Regions from separate parts of the Tomitella gaofuii genome, predicted to be linked through region 4. Evidence: riboswitches for the same ligand, from Rfam matches in the RefSeq annotation. Region 4 holds a riboswitch; each other region holds the start of a gene.
What was found. A riboswitch is a leader RNA that binds a small molecule or an ion and turns the genes downstream of it on or off. The one in region 4 is predicted to bind cobalamin.
Positions count from the first base shown of each region.

Region 1 (4,205 bases), 190 kb from region 4:
GGCCGCGTCGAACTCGCCGGTGACGCCGCGCGCGGGCAGGTCCAGCTCGGACAGGTCGCCGACGAGCCACGTGGGCCCCGGGTGGTCCTGTTCGGCCGCCGCGATGAGCGCCGGGTCCACATCCACCCCCACCACCTCGTGTCCTCGGGTGTGGAGCTCGCCGCCGAGGCGGCCCGGGCCGCAGCCGGCGTCGAGGACGCGGGCACCACGGGGCACCATGGCGTCGATCAGGCGCGCCTCGCCGGCGAGGTCGGCGCCCTGGGCCGCCATGGCGCGGAAGCGTTCGATGTACCACTGCGAGTGGCCGTCGGAGGTCTCGCTGAACCAGCGGGTGGGTCGTGCCATACCCCGGAGCCTAGCCCCTGATGCGGGACCGGATCAGCCGCGCGCCCGCCGCGGGTCGTACAGGTGCGAGTCCAGCCCGCAGGCGGCCGCCGCGCCCCGGTCCATCGCCCGGCCGACCATGATGACGGCGGTGCGGCGCAGCCCCTCGGCCTCGACCATGCCGGCGATGGTCGCGAGCGTGCCGCGCAGCACCACCTGGCCCGGCCGCGAGGCGTGGGCGACGACGACGGCCGGGCAGTCGGCGCCGTACTCGGCGGTGAGCTCGGCGGCGAGCTCCCGCACCCGCGTGATCGCCAGGTGCAGCACCAACGATGCCCGCAGGCCCGCCACCCGCTGCAGGGATTCCGTTTCCGGCATGGGGGTGGACCGCGCGCGGGTGCGGGTGAGCACCACCGTCTGCACCTCGCCGGGCACCGTGAGCTCGGCGCCCAGGGCAGCGGCGGCCGCGGCGTAGGCGGGGACCCCCGGGGTGACGTCCCAGGGCACGCCGGCCGCGTCGAGCCGCCGGGTCTGCTCGGTGAGCGCCGAATACACCGACGGGTCGCCCGAGCACATCCGCACCGCGTCGAGTCCCCGCCGGTGCGCGTCGACGAGGTGGCCGATGATCGCGTCCAGGTCCAGGCCCTGGGTGTCGATGAGCGCGGCGCCGTCGCGGCAGTGCGCGAGCACCGCGTCGTCCAGGTAGGTGCCCGCGTAGAGCACGACGGGCGCGGCGCGCAGCAGGTCCACTGCCCGCAAGGTGAGCAGGTCGGCGGCGCCGGGGCCCGCCCCCACGAAGTGCACTGTCATGACCGGTCCCCTTCCTCCGGATCCTGCTTCGATTCCGCCGCCGTTGGTTTCACGCCGCACCACTGCACCACCGGGCGCATCGGCTCCCACCCGGTGAACGCGCCGATGGGACCGGCCACGTCCACCGCGTACCGAAGCAGTTCACCGCCGTGCGCGCGGTGCCACTCGGCCAGTACGGCCTGCGTCTCCAGGGTCACCGCGTGCGCGACCAATCGCCCGCCCGCCGGCACCGCCGCCCAGCACGCCTCGAGGACCCCGGGACGGCTGCCGCCGCCGCCGACGAAGACCGCGTCGGGCCGCTCCAGGCCCGCGAGCGCGTCCGGGGCGGCGCCCTCCACGACGGTGACAAGATCCGGCACTCCCAGTCGCGCGGCGTTGCGGCGGACCGCATCCGCCCGGCCCGCGTCGCGCTCGATGGCGAGGGCCCGGCACCCGGAGGCTCCGCGCGCCCACTCGATGCCCACCGACCCGGCCCCCGCCCCTACGTCCCACAGCAGCTCCCCGGGCCGCGGGGCGAGGGCGCTCACCGCGGCGGCGCGGATCGGCCGGCGGCTCAGCTGCCCGTCGTTCTCGAAGGCGTCGTCGGGCAGCCCGGGGGCACGCGAATATCCCCGCGCGCCACGGCATTCGACGCACACCAGCCCCAGCGCGGCACCGTCGACGCCGAGCATGCCGTCCGCGGTACCGTCGCGCCGCGATTCCGCCGGCCCGCCCAGCTCCGCCAGCAGCGTCATGGCCGACGCGCCGAAGCCCTCGTCGACGAGCACCCGGGCCACGGCCGCAGGGCCGTCGGCGTCCCCTGTGAGCACGATCAGCCGCCGCCCACGCGCCAGGTGCCGGCGCAGGCGGTCCGTGCCGCGGCCCACCAGCGTCACGACCGCGCAGCCCTCGGCCGGCCAGCTCATCCGCGCGCGGGCCAGCGCCGCCGACGACACCGCCGGGAGCACGCGCACCGCATCCGGCCCCAGCCGGCGCACCAGCGTGGACCCGATGCCGGAGACCATCGGGTCACCCGATGCGAGCGCGACGACGTTCCTGCCGTCGTGCCGCTCGAGCAGCGCGTCCAGCCCGTCGAGCAGCGGCGACGGCCAGGTTTCGCGGATCGCGGCGGGCGCTGCGGCGTCCGGCACCATCGCCAGGTGGCGCGGCCCGCCCAGCAGCACGTCCGCGCGGTGCACGGCGCCGCGCCCCGCGGGATCGACGCTCGCCCAGCCGCCCGCTCCGACGCCCACCACCGTCACCCGCACCCTCGACTCCGGACCCATGGCGCAGAACCCTAGACCGCGGTGGAGCGCTCCAGGCGCGGCGGGGTTAGGGTCGTCGATGGCAGCTCGCCCGGAGGTGCCCCGCGGCCGTCACGGCGTGCGGGGGTAAACGGGAAGCCGGTGCGAATCCGGCACAGGCCCGCTGCGGTGACCTGGGAGCCGACGACCACGCACGCCGTGCAGCCACTGGACCACCGGTCCGGGAAGGCGGTCCGAGGCGCTCGACCAGGAAGTCCGAATACCGGCCCTCGTGCGTCTGCCCGGCTGCAGCGCCCACGCCGCAGCCGCGAACCACGTCCCAGCGGAAGCCTGCGGAGGTCCCACAGTGCACGTCTATCCGTTCAGCGCCCTCGTCGGCGCCGACGATCTGCAGCTGGCGCTCACGCTCACCGCCGTCTCGCCTGCGATCGGCGGGGTGCTGGTGCGCGGCGAGAAGGGCACGGCGAAGTCGACGGCGGTGCGCGCTCAGGCGGCGCTGCTGCCCCCGGTCCTGTCCGTCGACGGCTGCCGGTTCGCCTGCGACCCGGCCGCGCCGGACCCCGCCTGCCCCGACGGCCCGCACGCCACGGACGCCCCGGCCACGGCAGGCCCCGCGCGCCTGGTGGAGCTGCCGGTGGGCGCCGCAGAGGACCGTGTCACCGGGTCGCTGCACCTGGGCAAGGCACTCTCTGGTGAGGGCGCCGAGTACGAGCCCGGACTGCTGGCGCGCGCCCACCGCGGGGTGCTGTACGTCGACGAGGTCAACCTGCTGCACGACCACCTGGTGGACCTGCTGCTCGACGCGGCCGCGATGGGCCGCACCTCGGTGGAGCGCGACGGCGTCTCGATCAGCCATGCGTCGCGGTTCGTGCTCGTGGGCACCATGAATCCCGAGGAGGGCGAGCTGCGGCCGCAGCTGCTGGACCGGTTCGGTCTGGCGGTGGACGTGGCCGCGCCGCGTGATGCCGCGGTGCGCGCCGAGATCGTGCGCCGGCGCCTGGCCTTCGACGCCGACCCGGCAGGCTTCGCCGCACGGTGGGCGGACGCCGAGTCGGAGCTGGCGCGGCGCATCGCCGGCGCCCGGGAGCGCGTCGGATCGGTGGTGCTGGGCGACGCGGCGCTCACGGCGATCGCCGAGGTGTGCGCAGCATTCGACGTGGACGGGATGCGCGCGGACCTGGTGACGGCCAAGGCCGCCGCCGCGCACGCCGCGTGGTGCGGCCGCACCGGCGTCACTCGCGAGGACATCGCCGCCGCAGCCCGGCTCACCCTGCCGCACCGCCGGCGCCGGGCCCCGTTCGACGATCCGGGTACCGACGGCGAACGCCTGGACGAGCTCCTGGACGGCATGGGCGACGCGGAGGACCCCGACGGCCCCGGCGATGACGGAACCGGGGACGACGGACCGGGCGAGGACGGCCCAGAAGGCGGGGAGGGCCCCGAGGGCGGGGACGGCCCTGAGGGCGGGGGCCCTGAGGGCGGGGGCCCTGAGGACGGGGGCCCTGAGGACGGGGGCCCTGAAGACGACGGCCCGGGCGGCGGGGCGCCGGAACCGGCTGACGACGGCTCCGCGGAACAGCGACCCCGCACCGACGGCGGTGCAGATGACCATGCCGATCGCGATTCGGGCACGCCTGCCGAGCGCGCGCTCGCCCCCGCCGGCGCACCGTTCCGCGCCCGGCTGCTGGCCGCGCAGCGCGCCGGCCGCGGGGCGGCGGGGCGGCGCTCGCGGGCCCGGACGACGGTGGGCCGCACCGTGGGGGCACGCCGGAGCGCCTCCGCCGCGGACCCCGCACCGGTGCACCTGCCGGCCACGATCCGCGCGGC
Region 1 covers NZ_CP059900.1:3,731,962-3,736,166, forward strand. Annotated here, with positions in the region: gene H4F70_RS17325 (methyltransferase domain-containing protein) at 1-345, opposite strand, end outside; gene H4F70_RS17330 (cobalt-precorrin-4/precorrin-4 C(11)-methyltransferase) at 379-1,134, opposite strand; gene cbiE (precorrin-6y C5,15-methyltransferase (decarboxylating) subunit CbiE) at 1,131-2,399, opposite strand; cobalamin riboswitch at 2,457-2,663, shown strand; gene H4F70_RS17340 (VWA domain-containing protein) at 2,725-4,205, shown strand, end outside.
Region 1: it holds a riboswitch for cobalamin, as region 4 does, so the genes downstream of both, H4F70_RS17340 (VWA domain-containing protein) here and H4F70_RS16460 (FecCD family ABC transporter permease) in region 4, are expected to answer to the same signal.

Region 2 (4,205 bases), 2.1 Mb from region 4:
ATCGGCCGGCACGCCGGCGACAACAGGTCCCGCCTAGAGCCCGGCCCGCACGCTCCGCGCCGCCTCGACGAGGTTGCGCAGCGACTCCTTGGTCTCCGCCACGCCGCGGGTCTTGAGCCCGCAATCGGGGTTGGCCCACAGGCGCTCCGCCGGCACCGCCGCCAGCGCCTCTGTGAGCAGCGACGCGATCTCGTCGACGCCCGGCACGCGCGGCGAGTGGATGTCGTACACCCCCGGGCCCCACGCCCAGGTCGAACCACCGCGTTGAGGTCGCCGAGCACCTCCATGTGCGAGCGGGCCGCTTCGAGGGACGTCACGTCCGCGTCGAGCCCGGCGATGGCGCCGATGACCTCGCCGAACTCCGAATAGCACAGGTGCGTGTGGATCTGGGTGGAGTCGGCCACGCCGGAGGTGGCCAGGCGGAACGCCCCCACCGCCCAGTCGAGGTAGTCCTGCTGGTCGGCGGCCCGCAGCGGCAGCAGTTCCCGCAGGGCCGGCTCGTCCACTTGGATGATCCTGATGCCCGCGGCCTGCAGGTCCACCGTCTCGTCCCGGATCGCCAGCGCCACCTGGTCCGCGGTCTCCGCCAGCGGCTGGTCGTCACGCACGAACGACCACGCCAAGATCGTCACCGGACCGGTGAGCATCCCCTTCACGGGCTTGGCGGTGAGCGACTGGGCGTAGGTGATCCACTCGGTCGTCATCGGCGCCGGCCGCCGCACGTCGCCGTAGAGGATCGGCGGGCGCACGCACCGGCTGCCGTAGGACTGGACCCAGCCGTTCTCTGTCGCGAAGAATCCGCCCAGCTGCTCGGCGAAGTACTGCACCATGTCGTTGCGCTCCGGCTCCCCGTGCACGAGCACGTCCAGCCCCAGCTCCTCCTGCAGCGCAACGACCTCGGCGATCTGGGACTGCATGCGGCGGCGGTACTCCGCGCCGTCGATGACACCCTTGCGCAGCTCGGCCCGCGCGACGCGGATTTCCCGCGTCTGCGGATAGGAACCGATCGTCGTGGTCGGCAGCAACGGCAGACCGAGTCCGCGCTGGGCCTTCCTGCGGGCGTCGGCCCCACCCCTTCCCCTCGTCCCCGCGGTCAGCGCGTCGATCCGCGCGCGCAGCGACTGGTCGTGCAGGCGCGGATCCTCGCGCCGCGACCGCACCGCGGCCCGGCCCTCGTCGACGGCGTCCGCCACGGCGTCGCGCCCCTGACGCAAGGCCGCCGCCAGCGTCGCGACCTCCACGGTCTTCTCCGCACCGAACGCGAGCCACGAACGCAGCGGCTCGTCGAGGCCGGTCTCCGCGTCGAGCGTGTAGGGCACGTGCAGCAGCGAGCACGACGTGGACACGGCCAGCGAGCCGACGCTGCCCAGCAGCGTGACGAGCGTGCCGAGCGCACGCTCGAGGTCGGTGCGCCACACGTTGCGCCCGTCGACCACGCCGGCCACCACATGCTTGCGGGCCAGGCCCGGCACCGCCGCGAGCGCGTCCGCGCCGGCGACCAGATCGACGGCGATGCCGTCGATCCCCGTGGCCGTGAGCGCCGGCAGCGCATCGCCCAGACTCCCGAAGTAGGACGCGACCAGGATCGCAGGACGCCGCACCACTGCGGCGAGCTCGTCGTACACACGGCGTACGACGGCGATCTCGTCGGCGGTACGGTCGGCCGCCAGAGCGGGTTCGTCGATCTGCACCCACTCCGCACCCGCCTGGGCGAGCAGACCCAGCAATTCGGCATACAACGGCAGCAGTTCGTCCACGCGATCCAGCAGTGATCCTGCACCGCCGACCTTCTTGGACAGCAGCAGGAAGGTGACCGGCCCGATCACCACGGGCCGCGCCGGCACATCCTGCGCATGCGCTTCAGCGAGCTCACCGAGAAGCTGGGACGGATCCAGGGCGAATCGCGTCTGCGGGGTGATCTCCGGGACCAGGTAGTGATAGTTGGTGTCGAACCACTTGGTCATCTCCAGCGGCGCCACCGTGCCGGTGCCACGGGCCGCCGCGAAATAGCGATCGAGCGGGTCGTCGATGTCCGAGACCCGCTCCGGCAGCGCTCCGAGCATGACGGCGGTGTCCAGCACCTGGTCGTAGTGGGAGAAGGTGCCGACAGGAATCGCGTCGAGACCGGCGGCCCGCTGCTGCTCCCACATGTCCGCGCGCAGCCCCGCGCCCGTCGTCAGCAGTTCGGAGGCTTCGATGCGTCCCGCCCAGTAGGCCTCGACAGCCCTCTTGAGCTCTCGCCGTGGCCCAATGCGGGGGGAACCCAGGACAGTTGCGGTGAAAGTGGTGTCCACGTGTATCTCCAGTACGAACGTCGATGTCGCCACCGCCGGCGGTACGCGCACACGCCTCGAGCCCCTGGCAGCACCGGACTGCGGCGCGGATCCGGCTGTGGATCCCACCCAGCCCCGCTACCGTGCACGTTGTCCTGCACTGTGACACGAACCGGTCGACACGCCCATTCCCCGAGGCGGTGGCCCGACGGGCACGGCGTGCCCGTCGCAACCGGCAGGTCTTCGGACTCGCGGGCCCGCGGCACACCGCCGCCACCTACTGCCCACCGCTTCCCGGGCGTGCGCCCAGTGCTCCATGGCGGGTTTCGTTCCCACTCACCGCTGCGGGACAGTCCCGGATTTCCACCGGGTTCCCTCTCACCGCCTGCGCCGATGCGGCGCGGGGCTTCGACGTCCGGCTCGGCCTTCGGGGCTCCTCGTGACCGGCCGGACGAACCAGCTGCACGGATCAGCATACAACCGGGACCCGGTCGGCCGACACCCGACGGCGGAATATCGTCCTCGGAATTCGTCCGCTGGTTCCCCGGCGTGTCCATCGCAAACACGTCCCGCCTGGAATAACGTCGAGCGTGACAGCATCCGCCGCAGCATGCAGGAGGAACAGTGGCCGTCGACGATTCCGCGAAGCGCAATGCCATCCGCGCGACAGTCCAGTCCTACGTCGACGCCGTCGGCGCCACCGACCCCGACGCCGTGCTCGCCCTGTATGCACCCGACGCGACGGTGGAGGACCCCGTGGGCACGGAGCCGCACCGGGGGAGGGACGACATCGCCGACTTCTACGCGAAGTCCGCCGGCTACCGCAATGAATCCGAGCTGCTCGACTGCCGCATCTCCGGCGACAGCGCCGCGTTCCGGTTCCGCATCACCACGACTCTGCCGGAGCGCACCGTCGAGGTGACCCCCATCGACGTCATGACCTTCGACGACGATGCACGGATCACGAGCATGCGGGCCTTCTGGCACACCTCGGACTACCGGGTCGTCCGGCCGCGCTGAGGAGCGCACCGGCCGGACGGCGCAGCGGGCGTTTCACCGGCGGGCCGTCACGGAACGCGGAGCCCGGACGCGACGAACTCCGCCGCGCGTTCGGCGAGCATCACCGCCGTGGCATGCGGTCCCCGGCTGGGCACGCGCGGGAACACCGAGGTGTCTGCGATGGAGAGCCCGCCGATCCCGTGCACGCGACAACGCGGATCCACCACTGCGGTGCCGGGATCGGTACCCATCGGGCACGTGCCGCTGAGATGCTGCGAGGTGCCCAGGTTCGCCGGCATTCCGTCGATCGGCGTGCCCATCCCCGACGCGTCGAGCAGCCCGCGAGCCAGGTCCACCGCCGCCGCGGCGGCCGCCTCGTCCCGCGGGTCCGATAGATAGTGGTGTTCGATCCGGGGCGCCCCGCACGGGTCGGCAGGGTGCGGAACCATCCGGCCCCTCCCCCACGGCGCCATGAGCGCGGCGCCCAGCACCGGCGGCATCGGCGGATTCCCGGGCACCGCGTCGCCGAACGACGCCGTGTACGGGCGGATCTCCACCGCACCGTCGCCGGTATCGAGGTTGAGGCAGGCCTCGAGGATCGGTGGCGCGGCCCGCTCGCCCGAGACCGGATCGCCGACCGGCGGGGCCGGTTTGTAGGGGATCGTGATCTCCGGGTGGTCGGAGAACTCGCGCCCCACCCCGGGCAGCGCGTGCACGGCGGCCGCGCCGAGCATCCGCGGATCGCCGATCCCCGAGCGCCACAGCAGGGCCGGCGTCTCGATGGCCCCCGCGGCCAGCACCACGTTGTACGCCTGCACCTCCAGCAACCCGCCGTCCCGGAGCACCTGCACGGCCCGCACCGCGCCCGCCGACATCCGCAGCGCCCGCACCGTCGTCCCCGTCCAGACGGTGAGGTTGGGGCGGCCCGCCGCG
Region 2 covers NZ_CP059900.1:1,485,421-1,489,625, reverse strand. Annotated here, with positions in the region: partial or broken gene metE (5-methyltetrahydropteroyltriglutamate--homocysteine S-methyltransferase) at 34-2,294, opposite strand; cobalamin riboswitch at 2,491-2,674, opposite strand; gene H4F70_RS06980 (SgcJ/EcaC family oxidoreductase) at 2,898-3,293, shown strand; gene mftG (mycofactocin dehydrogenase MftG) at 3,341-4,205, opposite strand, start outside.
Region 2: it holds a riboswitch for cobalamin, as region 4 does, so the genes downstream of both, metE (5-methyltetrahydropteroyltriglutamate--homocysteine S-methyltransferase) here and H4F70_RS16460 (FecCD family ABC transporter permease) in region 4, are expected to answer to the same signal.

Region 3 (4,205 bases), 190 kb from region 4:
CCTCCTGGGCGAGTGCGTTGACCGCGGCGGACGCCATCGCGGAGCCGCCGCGCCGGCCGTGCACCGTCAGGTAGGGGATCCCGGCGAGGTGGTCGGCGAGGGCGCGCTTGGACTCGGCCGCGCCGATGAAGCCGACGGGGATGCCGACGATCGCGGCGGGCGGCGGGGCGCCGTCGTCGAGCAGCTCGAGCAGGTGGAACAGCGCGGTGGGGGCGTTGCCGACGGCGACGACGGCGCCGGCGAGCCGATCCGCCCACAGCGAAACGGCGGCGGCGGAACGCGTGGTGCCCCACTCGGCCGCGAGCGGGGGCACCCGCTCGTCGCGCAGCGTGCACACCACGTCGTTGCCTGCGGGCAGTCGTTTCCGGGTGATGCCGGAGGCCACCATGTGCGCGTCGCACAGGATCGGCGCGCCGCCGCGCAAGGCGCTGCGGGCGGCGGCGACGAGGCCGGGCGCGATGTCGAGGTCGCGCGTCAGGTCGGTCTGGCCGGCGGCGTGCACCATGCGCACCGCCACCTTCTCGGCGTCGGCGGGGATGCGGCGCAGGTCCGTCTCCGCGCGGATGGTGGCGAACGAGCGCGCGTAGATTCCGGCGCCGTCGGCGACGTAGTCGTACCTGCGGGTGGGACGCCGGATCACGTGGGACTGGGTCACTTTCTGCTCCCTAACTGGAGGAGGGTGTGGGGGCCGCGCGGTGCGCCGCATGCGCGGGGGCAGCCGACGACGTGGACGGGGAGGGTGACGTGGGCTGGGAGGGTCTGGAAGGGGCCGGATGAGACCTGGCCGGGCGGGCCGGCGGCCGCGGCCCGGGCGGCCGCGTGGGTGTCGCCGGCGGACTTGGCGCAGCCGGGGGCGCCGACACACGCGGTGACCCGGGTCCACGGGGAGTCGGCCGTGGTCGCCAGGCCGGAGTCGGCGAGCCGGGCGAGCGCGCCGCACCGGGGGGCCTCCTGCGGCACCACGACGATCCCGCGCCATGGCGTGACGATGAGCGTTCCGTCGCCGCCGGCCGCAGCGGCGAGCGCGTCGCCCTGCTCCGGGGTGAGCACGCCCAGCGGCGCCAGCACCGACAGCGCCCCGCCGGGAAGCGCACCGTACGCCATCGCGGGCGCGGGGGCGTACGGCAGTGTTCCGGTGGCGTGACCGTCGAGGAGTTCCGCCCCGCGGCGGGGGAGTTCGCGCACCCGCCAGCGCCCGTCGGCGGCACCGGCGAATCCCCGTGCGAGGGCGATGAGCGCGCCGGGCACCGCGTGCAACGGCACGGCCGGGCCCGCCAGGTCGCCGGCGACGATGCGGGCGCGCCCGGGAGTTTCGGCGAGCGCGAGAACGTCGCAGCCCATCCCCGCGACGTCGCCGCGGCCGTCGTCGATGCCGAACAGGAAACGCCCCGGCAGCGCGGCCAGCCCGGGGTCCGCGCACAGGGTGCGGTCGAGTGCGCCGGCGAGCCCGCGCACGTCCGCGCGGCCGCCGGCGATCCCGGACAGGGGCGAGCAGACGATGTTGCGCACCCGCTCGTGGCGCGGCGAGGGCAGCAGACCCGCCGTTCGCAGAACGTCGACGATCCGACCGGGCAGCTGACCGTCGGGGCCGGTCGGCAAGGCTCTCAACTGCACGTTGGCGCGCGAAGTGAGGTGAATCCGTCCATCGCCGAACTCGTCGGAAACGCTTCGCAAAGCTGCGAACATCTCTGCGGTGAGCGCACCCCCGGGCACGCGCAGCCGCACCAGCGCGCCGTCGTCGGCGTGGTGCGGGCGCAGCAGTCCGGGGCAGCGGTCGGCCGCGCCGGACCGGGGAGGGGGAGGGAGCACCGGCACATAGTGGCACAGGCGTGCAGGCGCCTGGACGGCGTGGTTTACGCTCATCGAAGCCATGGTGAACGGGAAGCCGGTGTGAATCCGGCGCGGCCCTCGCCACTGTCATCGGGGAGTCCCGCGGACTCCCCCGCCGCCCGGGTGCATGCCACGGCGGCGGGGACCACTGGGCGCGCAGCGCCTGGGAAGGTCGTGCGCGGGGCGTCGATCCGTAAGCCAGGAGACCGACCGTGGCCTGATTGTGTCCACGAGGGTTTTGGAGAATCGACATGTCCTGGCGGCTGCCATGACGCGGATCGCACTGCTGTCCACGTCCGATACCGACCTGCTGTCCGCACGCGCCTCCGGCGCCGGTTTCGCGCTGGGCAATCCCGCGCGCACCGACGTCGCCGGCACCGGGCCCGGCTCGCTCGACAGGCTGCTCGACGGCGCCGCGCTGGTGGTGGTGCGCATCCTCGGTTCCGCCCGGTCCTGGCAGGACGGGCTCGACGCGGTGCTGGCACGGGGCGTCCCGGTGGTGGTGCTCGGCGGCGAGCAGGCCCCGGACGCGGAGCTGATGGGGCACTCGACGGTTCCCGTCGGCACCGCGGCGGAGGCGCACCGGTACCTGGCCTTCGGCGGGCCGGAGAACCTCGCCCAGCTGCACGCCTTCCTCACCGACACGGTGCTGCTCACCGGCGAGGGTTTCGCGCCGCCGCGGGAACTGCCCGAGTGGGGACTGGGCGAGTGGCGGGCTCCCGGCGCCGCGGCCCCGGACGGCGACCGCCCGCGGGTCGGGATCCTGTACTACCGGGCCCATCACGTCAGCGGCAACCGGCGGTTCGTCACCGACCTGGCCCGGGCCGTCGCGGAGCAGGGCGCCGAGCCGGTGCCCGTGTTCTGCGCGTCGTTGCGCACCCCGCCCGCCGACCTGCTCGAGGCGCTGTCCACGTTGGACGCGCTGGTGGTCACGGTGCTGGCGGCGGGCGGCACGCGCCCCGCGCACGCGCAGGCCGGCGGCGACGACGAGGTGTGGGACGTCGACGACCTGGCCGCGCTCGACATCCCGATCCTGCAGGGGCTGTGCCTGACGTGGGACCGCGAGACCTGGGCCGGGTCCGACGAGGGCGTCTCGCCGATGGACGCGGCCTCGCAGATCGCGGTGCCCGAGTTCGACGGTCGCATCATCACCACCGCGTTCTCGTTCAAGGAGTTCGACGACGACGGCCTGCCCCGGTACGTCACCGACCCGGAGCGGTGCCGACGGGTGGCGGGGATCGCGGCCGCCCACGCCCGGCTGCGGCATGTGCCGGTGGGCGAGCGGCGGATCGCGGTGATGCTCTCGGCCTACCCGACGAAGCATGCGCGGGTGGGCAACGCCGTCGGCATGGACACCCCGGTCTCCGCGGTGCGTCTGCTGCGCGCGCTCGCCGCGGCCGGGTACGACCTGGGCGAGGAGTCCGAGCGCCCGTGGCTCGCCCTCGACGGCGCGGACGGACCTGACGGCCCCGAAAGCGACGACACGGCGGCCGGCAATCGGCTCATCCACGCGCTGATCGACGCGGGCGGGCAGGACGAGGACTGGCTCACCGCCGCACAGCTGGCGGGCAACCCGGTGCGTGTGACTGCGGGGCAGTACCGCGAGTGGACGGCCGAGCTTCCGGACGGCCTCACCGGCGCCATGCGCGCGGCGTGGGGCGAGGCGCCCGGCACGCTGTTCGTCGACGAGTCCGGCGACGCCGCGGACGGCGGCGACATCGTGCTGGCCACCCTGCGCGCCGGGAACGTGGTGCTCATGATCCAGCCGCCGCGCGGGTTCGGCGAGAACCCGGTGGCGATCTACCACGACCCGGACCTGCCGCCCAGCCACCACTACCTGGCCGCGTACAAGTGGGTCGAGCGCGGGTTCGGCGCGCACGCGGTGGTGCACCTGGGCAAGCACGGCTCCCTCGAGTGGCTGCCCGGCAAGAACGCGGCGCCGTCGGCCGCGTGCGCCACCGACGCGGCGCTGGCGAACCTGCCGATGATCTACCCGTTCCTGGTGAACGACCCGGGCGAGGGCGCACAGGCGAAGCGCCGCGCACATGCCACCATCGTCGACCACCTCATCCCGCCGATGGCGCGCGCCGAGTCCTACGGCGACATCGCCCGCCTGGAGCAGCTGCTGGACGAGCACCAGAACATCTCAGCGATGGACCCGGGAAAGCTGCCGGCGATCCGCCAGGAGATCTGGACGCTGCTGCGCGCGGCGAAGATGGACCAGGACCTGGGCATCGACGAGGAGCTCGAGGGCGAGGCGTTCGACGACATGCTGCTGCACGTCGACGGCTGGCTGTGCGAGATCAAGGACGCGCAGATCCGCGACGGCCTGCACGTGCTCGGCCAGGCGCCGGATCCGGGCCAGCGCGTGGACC
Region 3 covers NZ_CP059900.1:3,724,563-3,728,767, reverse strand. Annotated here, with positions in the region: gene H4F70_RS17310 (precorrin-8X methylmutase) at 1-655, opposite strand, end outside; gene H4F70_RS17305 (cobalamin biosynthesis protein CobG) at 652-1,863, opposite strand; cobalamin riboswitch at 1,855-2,059, shown strand; gene cobN (cobaltochelatase subunit CobN) at 2,099-4,205, shown strand, end outside.
Region 3: it holds a riboswitch for cobalamin, as region 4 does, so the genes downstream of both, cobN (cobaltochelatase subunit CobN) here and H4F70_RS16460 (FecCD family ABC transporter permease) in region 4, are expected to answer to the same signal.

Region 4 (4,205 bases):
ACCAGGCCGGGTGTCACCACCTGGCGCGGGGTGCCCGCCGCGACGATGGCGCCCCGGTCCAGCACGTGGATCCGGTCGCAGAACATCGCGGCCAGGTTGAGGTCGTGCAGCGCGGTCACGACGGTGATCCCCAGCTCGCGCACCCTGCGCAGCACGTCGATCTGGTGCTTGACGTCCAGGTGGTTGGTCGGCTCGTCGAGGATGAGCACCCGCGGCTGCTGGGCCAGGGCCCGGGCGATGAGCACCCGCTGGCGTTCCCCGCCGGACAGCTCGAGGAACGGCCGCCCGGACAGGTGCCCGGCGCCGGCGGTGCGCAGCGCGTCCACGATGACCTGGCGTGCGTCCGCCGCGTCGCGGCCCAGCAGCCCGGTGTGCGGCAGGCGCCCGGTGGCCACCACCTCGTCGACGGTGAAGCCGAACTCCACGCTCGACTGCTGGCTCAGGGCTGCCAGGCGCAGCGCGCTCTCCCGCATCGTCATGCCCCGCAAGTCCGCATCGCCCAGCAGGATCCGGCCCGCGGTGGGGCGCAGCGCGCGGTAGCAGCACTTGAGGATCGTCGACTTGCCGCTGCCGTTGGGCCCGACGAGGCCGACCACCTCGCCGTGGCGCGCGCTCAGGCCGACGTCGCGGACCAGTGTCTTCGCGGAGACCTCCACGGTGAGGTCCTCGATGGTCAGATCCATGCGGCCGTCCTTCCATGATGGGTCTCGGCGGGGTGCGGGCCGGATCATGTGCCGCCGAACGTGTAGCGGCGGGCGCGCATGAGCAGGATGAACGTGGGCACGCCGACGAACGCGGTGATGGCGCCGATGGGCAGCTCCGCGGGGGCGACGACGGTGCGGCTGAGCACGTCCGCCCACACCATGAACACCGCGCCCAGGACCGGGGCGACGGCGAGGACGCGGGTGTGGTCGGCGCCGACGAGCATGCGCGTCACGTGGGGCACGACGAGGCCGACGAAACCGATGGCCCCCACGATCGCGACCAGCGTCCCGGTCATCGCCGCGCACACCACGAACAAGTACACGCGGAAGCGCTGTGCGTGCAGGCCGAGGCCGCTCGCGACGTCGTCGCCCATGACCAGCGCGTTGAGCTTGGGCGACCACACGGCCAGGAGCAGGCCGCCGCACACCGTCACCGCGGCGGCGATCGGCAGGGACGACCAGCGGGCCGACGCCAGGCTGCCCAGCAGCCAGAACATCACCGACTTGGCGTCCTCGCCGCGGGGGGACACGAAGATCATCACCGTGGTGACGGCGGAGAACCCGTAGGCCATGGCGGTGCCGGTGAGGACGAGGCGCAGCGGCGACAGGCCCTCGCGGGTGCGGGCCGCGACGTAGACGAGGACGGTGGCGACGAGGGCCCCGGCGAACGCGGCCAGCGAGACGGCCGCGGCTCCCAGCACGGCGAGCGTGCCGAACAGGATCACCGAGGTGGCCCCCACCGCGGCGCCGGACGAGATGCCCAGGACGAACGGGTCGGCGAGCGCATTGCGCACCATCGCCTGCACCGCCACGCCCACCATGGACAGGCCCGCGCCGACGACGATCGCCAGCAGGACGCGCGGCAGACGGGTGTCGGCGATGATGCGGTACCGGGTCACCTCGTCGGCCGTGATGATGTCGCCGGTGACGAAGGCGTGCAGGTAGTGGAGGGTCTCGGACCAGCTGATGGGCACGGTGCCCATGCCCACCGCCGCCACCGCGGACGCCGCGAGCACCACGGTGAGGGCGGCCACCCAGGCCGCAGTGCGCATTGCAGGAGCTGTGAAGCCGCGCGTCACGCCGCCGCGGCGGCGCGCGGATGGTGCCGTGTCCAGCATCGTCGGTGTCCTCGCCTGGTCCAGGCGTGAGGGCACGGGGCGGCGCGCCGGCGCACAACGGCTGCCGGCGAGGCGGACCCGGCGTGCTCCTCGACGCCGTCGGTCACCGCACGCGGTCTCCGCGCGGTGTGCTGGCAGGTCTTCGGACTCACGGGCGTGTGCTGACGCACGGCCTAATGGTCGCCGCTTCCCAGTGGCATCACGCCGGACGCGTGTGCGCTCCCAGTGCTGTTGACGACGGTCGTTCCCGTATACCGCTGCGGGCCAGTTCCGGATTCACACCGGATTCCCTCTTGCCCCGCCCGGCGCTCGGAGCTTTCCGAACCGGGCAGACCAGCAATGCTGCGAATGCTAGCAGCAGCCGCAGTGCGACGGTCGGAGACGCGGGTCGGAGGATCCGGCTCAGCGTGCGTGCTCGCCGGCGTCCAGGACCGCCGCGGTGTCCAGGGCGCCGGTGACGAGCTGCCGCGCGATGTCGGTCAGCCGTGTCCGACGGGCGCGGCCGTAGTCGCGCAGCACGGCGAACGTCTCGTCGATGGGCAGATCCCCGGCGTGGGCGAGCACACCCTTGGCCTGCTCGATGATCACCCGGCTGTTGAGCGCCGTCTGGAGCTGCTCGGTGAGCACCTCCCCGTGCCGGATGGCCCGCTCGGACAGGATCCCGATCGTGGCGGTCTCCGCCAGCGCGCGGGCCACATGCTGGTCCGCCTCGGACAATGTGCCGGGGGTCGTGCCGAAGAGGTTCAACGCCCCGATGGTCTGGTCGCGCAGCCGCAACGGCACGGTGTGCACGCTGCAGTATCCGACTCTGAGTGCTTCCGGGGTGAATGTCGGCCAGCGGCCGGCGGTCGCCGCCAGGTCGGCCACGGACACCGGGCTTCCGGTGCGGAAGCAGTCCACGCACGGCCCCTCGTTGACCTGCAGCTGGAACAATTCGAGCAGTTCGGTGCGCTCGGCCGACGATGCCACCAGTTGCAGGCTGCCGCGTTGGTCGGCGAGCAGCATCCCGGCCTCGGCGACGCCGAGCAGTTCGACGCAGTATTCGGTGAGCCGGTGCAGTAGTTCGACTGTGTCGAAGTCGTCGACGAGCGTGTCGGCCATCTCGACGAATGCGTCGACGAGGCGCGACTCGCGGCCGCGCGGTGAGGGGATGTCCATGGCGGGTCCTGACGTTGACGATCGACGGCGAACGGTACGGGGAGCGTGTCGGGTCACTGCGTGATGGCCTCCGGCGGCAGGCGTCCGGTGGTGATCTCGGCGGCGACGTCGGCGATGTCGATGCCGGCGGCGAAGGCGTGTCCGCGCATGCGCGCCATCGCCTCGTCGACACCGATGCGGTGCGCGGACACGAGCATGCCGGCGGCCTGGTGCACCACCGCCCGCGGCAATGACAGGTCTTCGAGGCGCTCATCTCCCAATGCTATTGCGAGCAGGGCCGCGGTGGCCAGATCCACCAGCCGCAAAGTGGTGGCGAGATCGGCCGGGGTCAACCAGCCGGGGCTGCGCCGGTACAGGCTCATCGTGCCCGCTATTGCGGCGCCGCTGTGCAGCGGAAACGCGAAGACCGCGCCCACGGGGCGGCGGGCGATCTCGGCGGCGAACACCGGCCAGCCGCGTGCGGCGTCGGCGGACAGGTCCGCAACCAGCACCGGCCGGCGCTCGGTGAACGCCTCGATCGCGGGTCCTTCGCCGAGGGTGTCGTGCACGGACTCGATCGCCGCCGCCGTCTCATCACTGGCGTACAGCACCTCGCGCATGCCTCCGCCGACTATCCCGCCGCCGGCGGAAACCGAGGCGCCGTCGACGGGCAACAGCCGCGCGCAGGCGTCGCAGACCACCGCGAGCGGCCCGGTCCCGCCCGCGCCGCTGCGCAGCTCGGCGGCCATAGCCGCGCGCACCTCCGCGATGCCTGCACGATCCGGGTGCGGTTCGTCGCCGTCGGGGCCTGGAAGAGTCACCGTGAACACGCCCGCAGAGCCGGCGAGCCTGTGCGCATCAGCAGTCTCCATCCGACAAGGGCGTGTGTATTCCCGCGGCCTTCGCAGGCCACGGCCGCATCGGACCAACGCTACCGGAGCGTCGGCATCGCGTGCGGGATGCTCGACGAGTGCGTTGTGCGGACGTCACGATCGCAATCGGCTGACAGGACACGCCGTTGCTGGCAGCATGGAGGCAACTACCCCGGACCCCGGTAGTCGACCAGATGAGTGCGGCAACCGGAAGGTTTCCCATGCCGATGCATACCCGTATCCGGTCCTGCTACACATCCGGCGGTGAGGACGAATTCGCCTCGGCCATAGGACAGCTCGTCGCCGCTGCCAAGGCTGCGGTCCCCGTCGCGGCCTACGCGGGCATCACAGGTTCGACGCATCACGCGGAGGTG
Region 4 covers NZ_CP059900.1:3,538,115-3,542,319, reverse strand. Annotated here, with positions in the region: gene H4F70_RS16465 (ABC transporter ATP-binding protein) at 1-683, opposite strand, end outside; gene H4F70_RS16460 (FecCD family ABC transporter permease) at 728-1,756, opposite strand; cobalamin riboswitch at 1,939-2,175, opposite strand; gene H4F70_RS16455 (GAF and ANTAR domain-containing protein) at 2,225-2,980, opposite strand; gene H4F70_RS16450 (GAF and ANTAR domain-containing protein) at 3,034-3,831, opposite strand; gene H4F70_RS16445 (hypothetical protein) at 4,053-4,205, shown strand, end outside.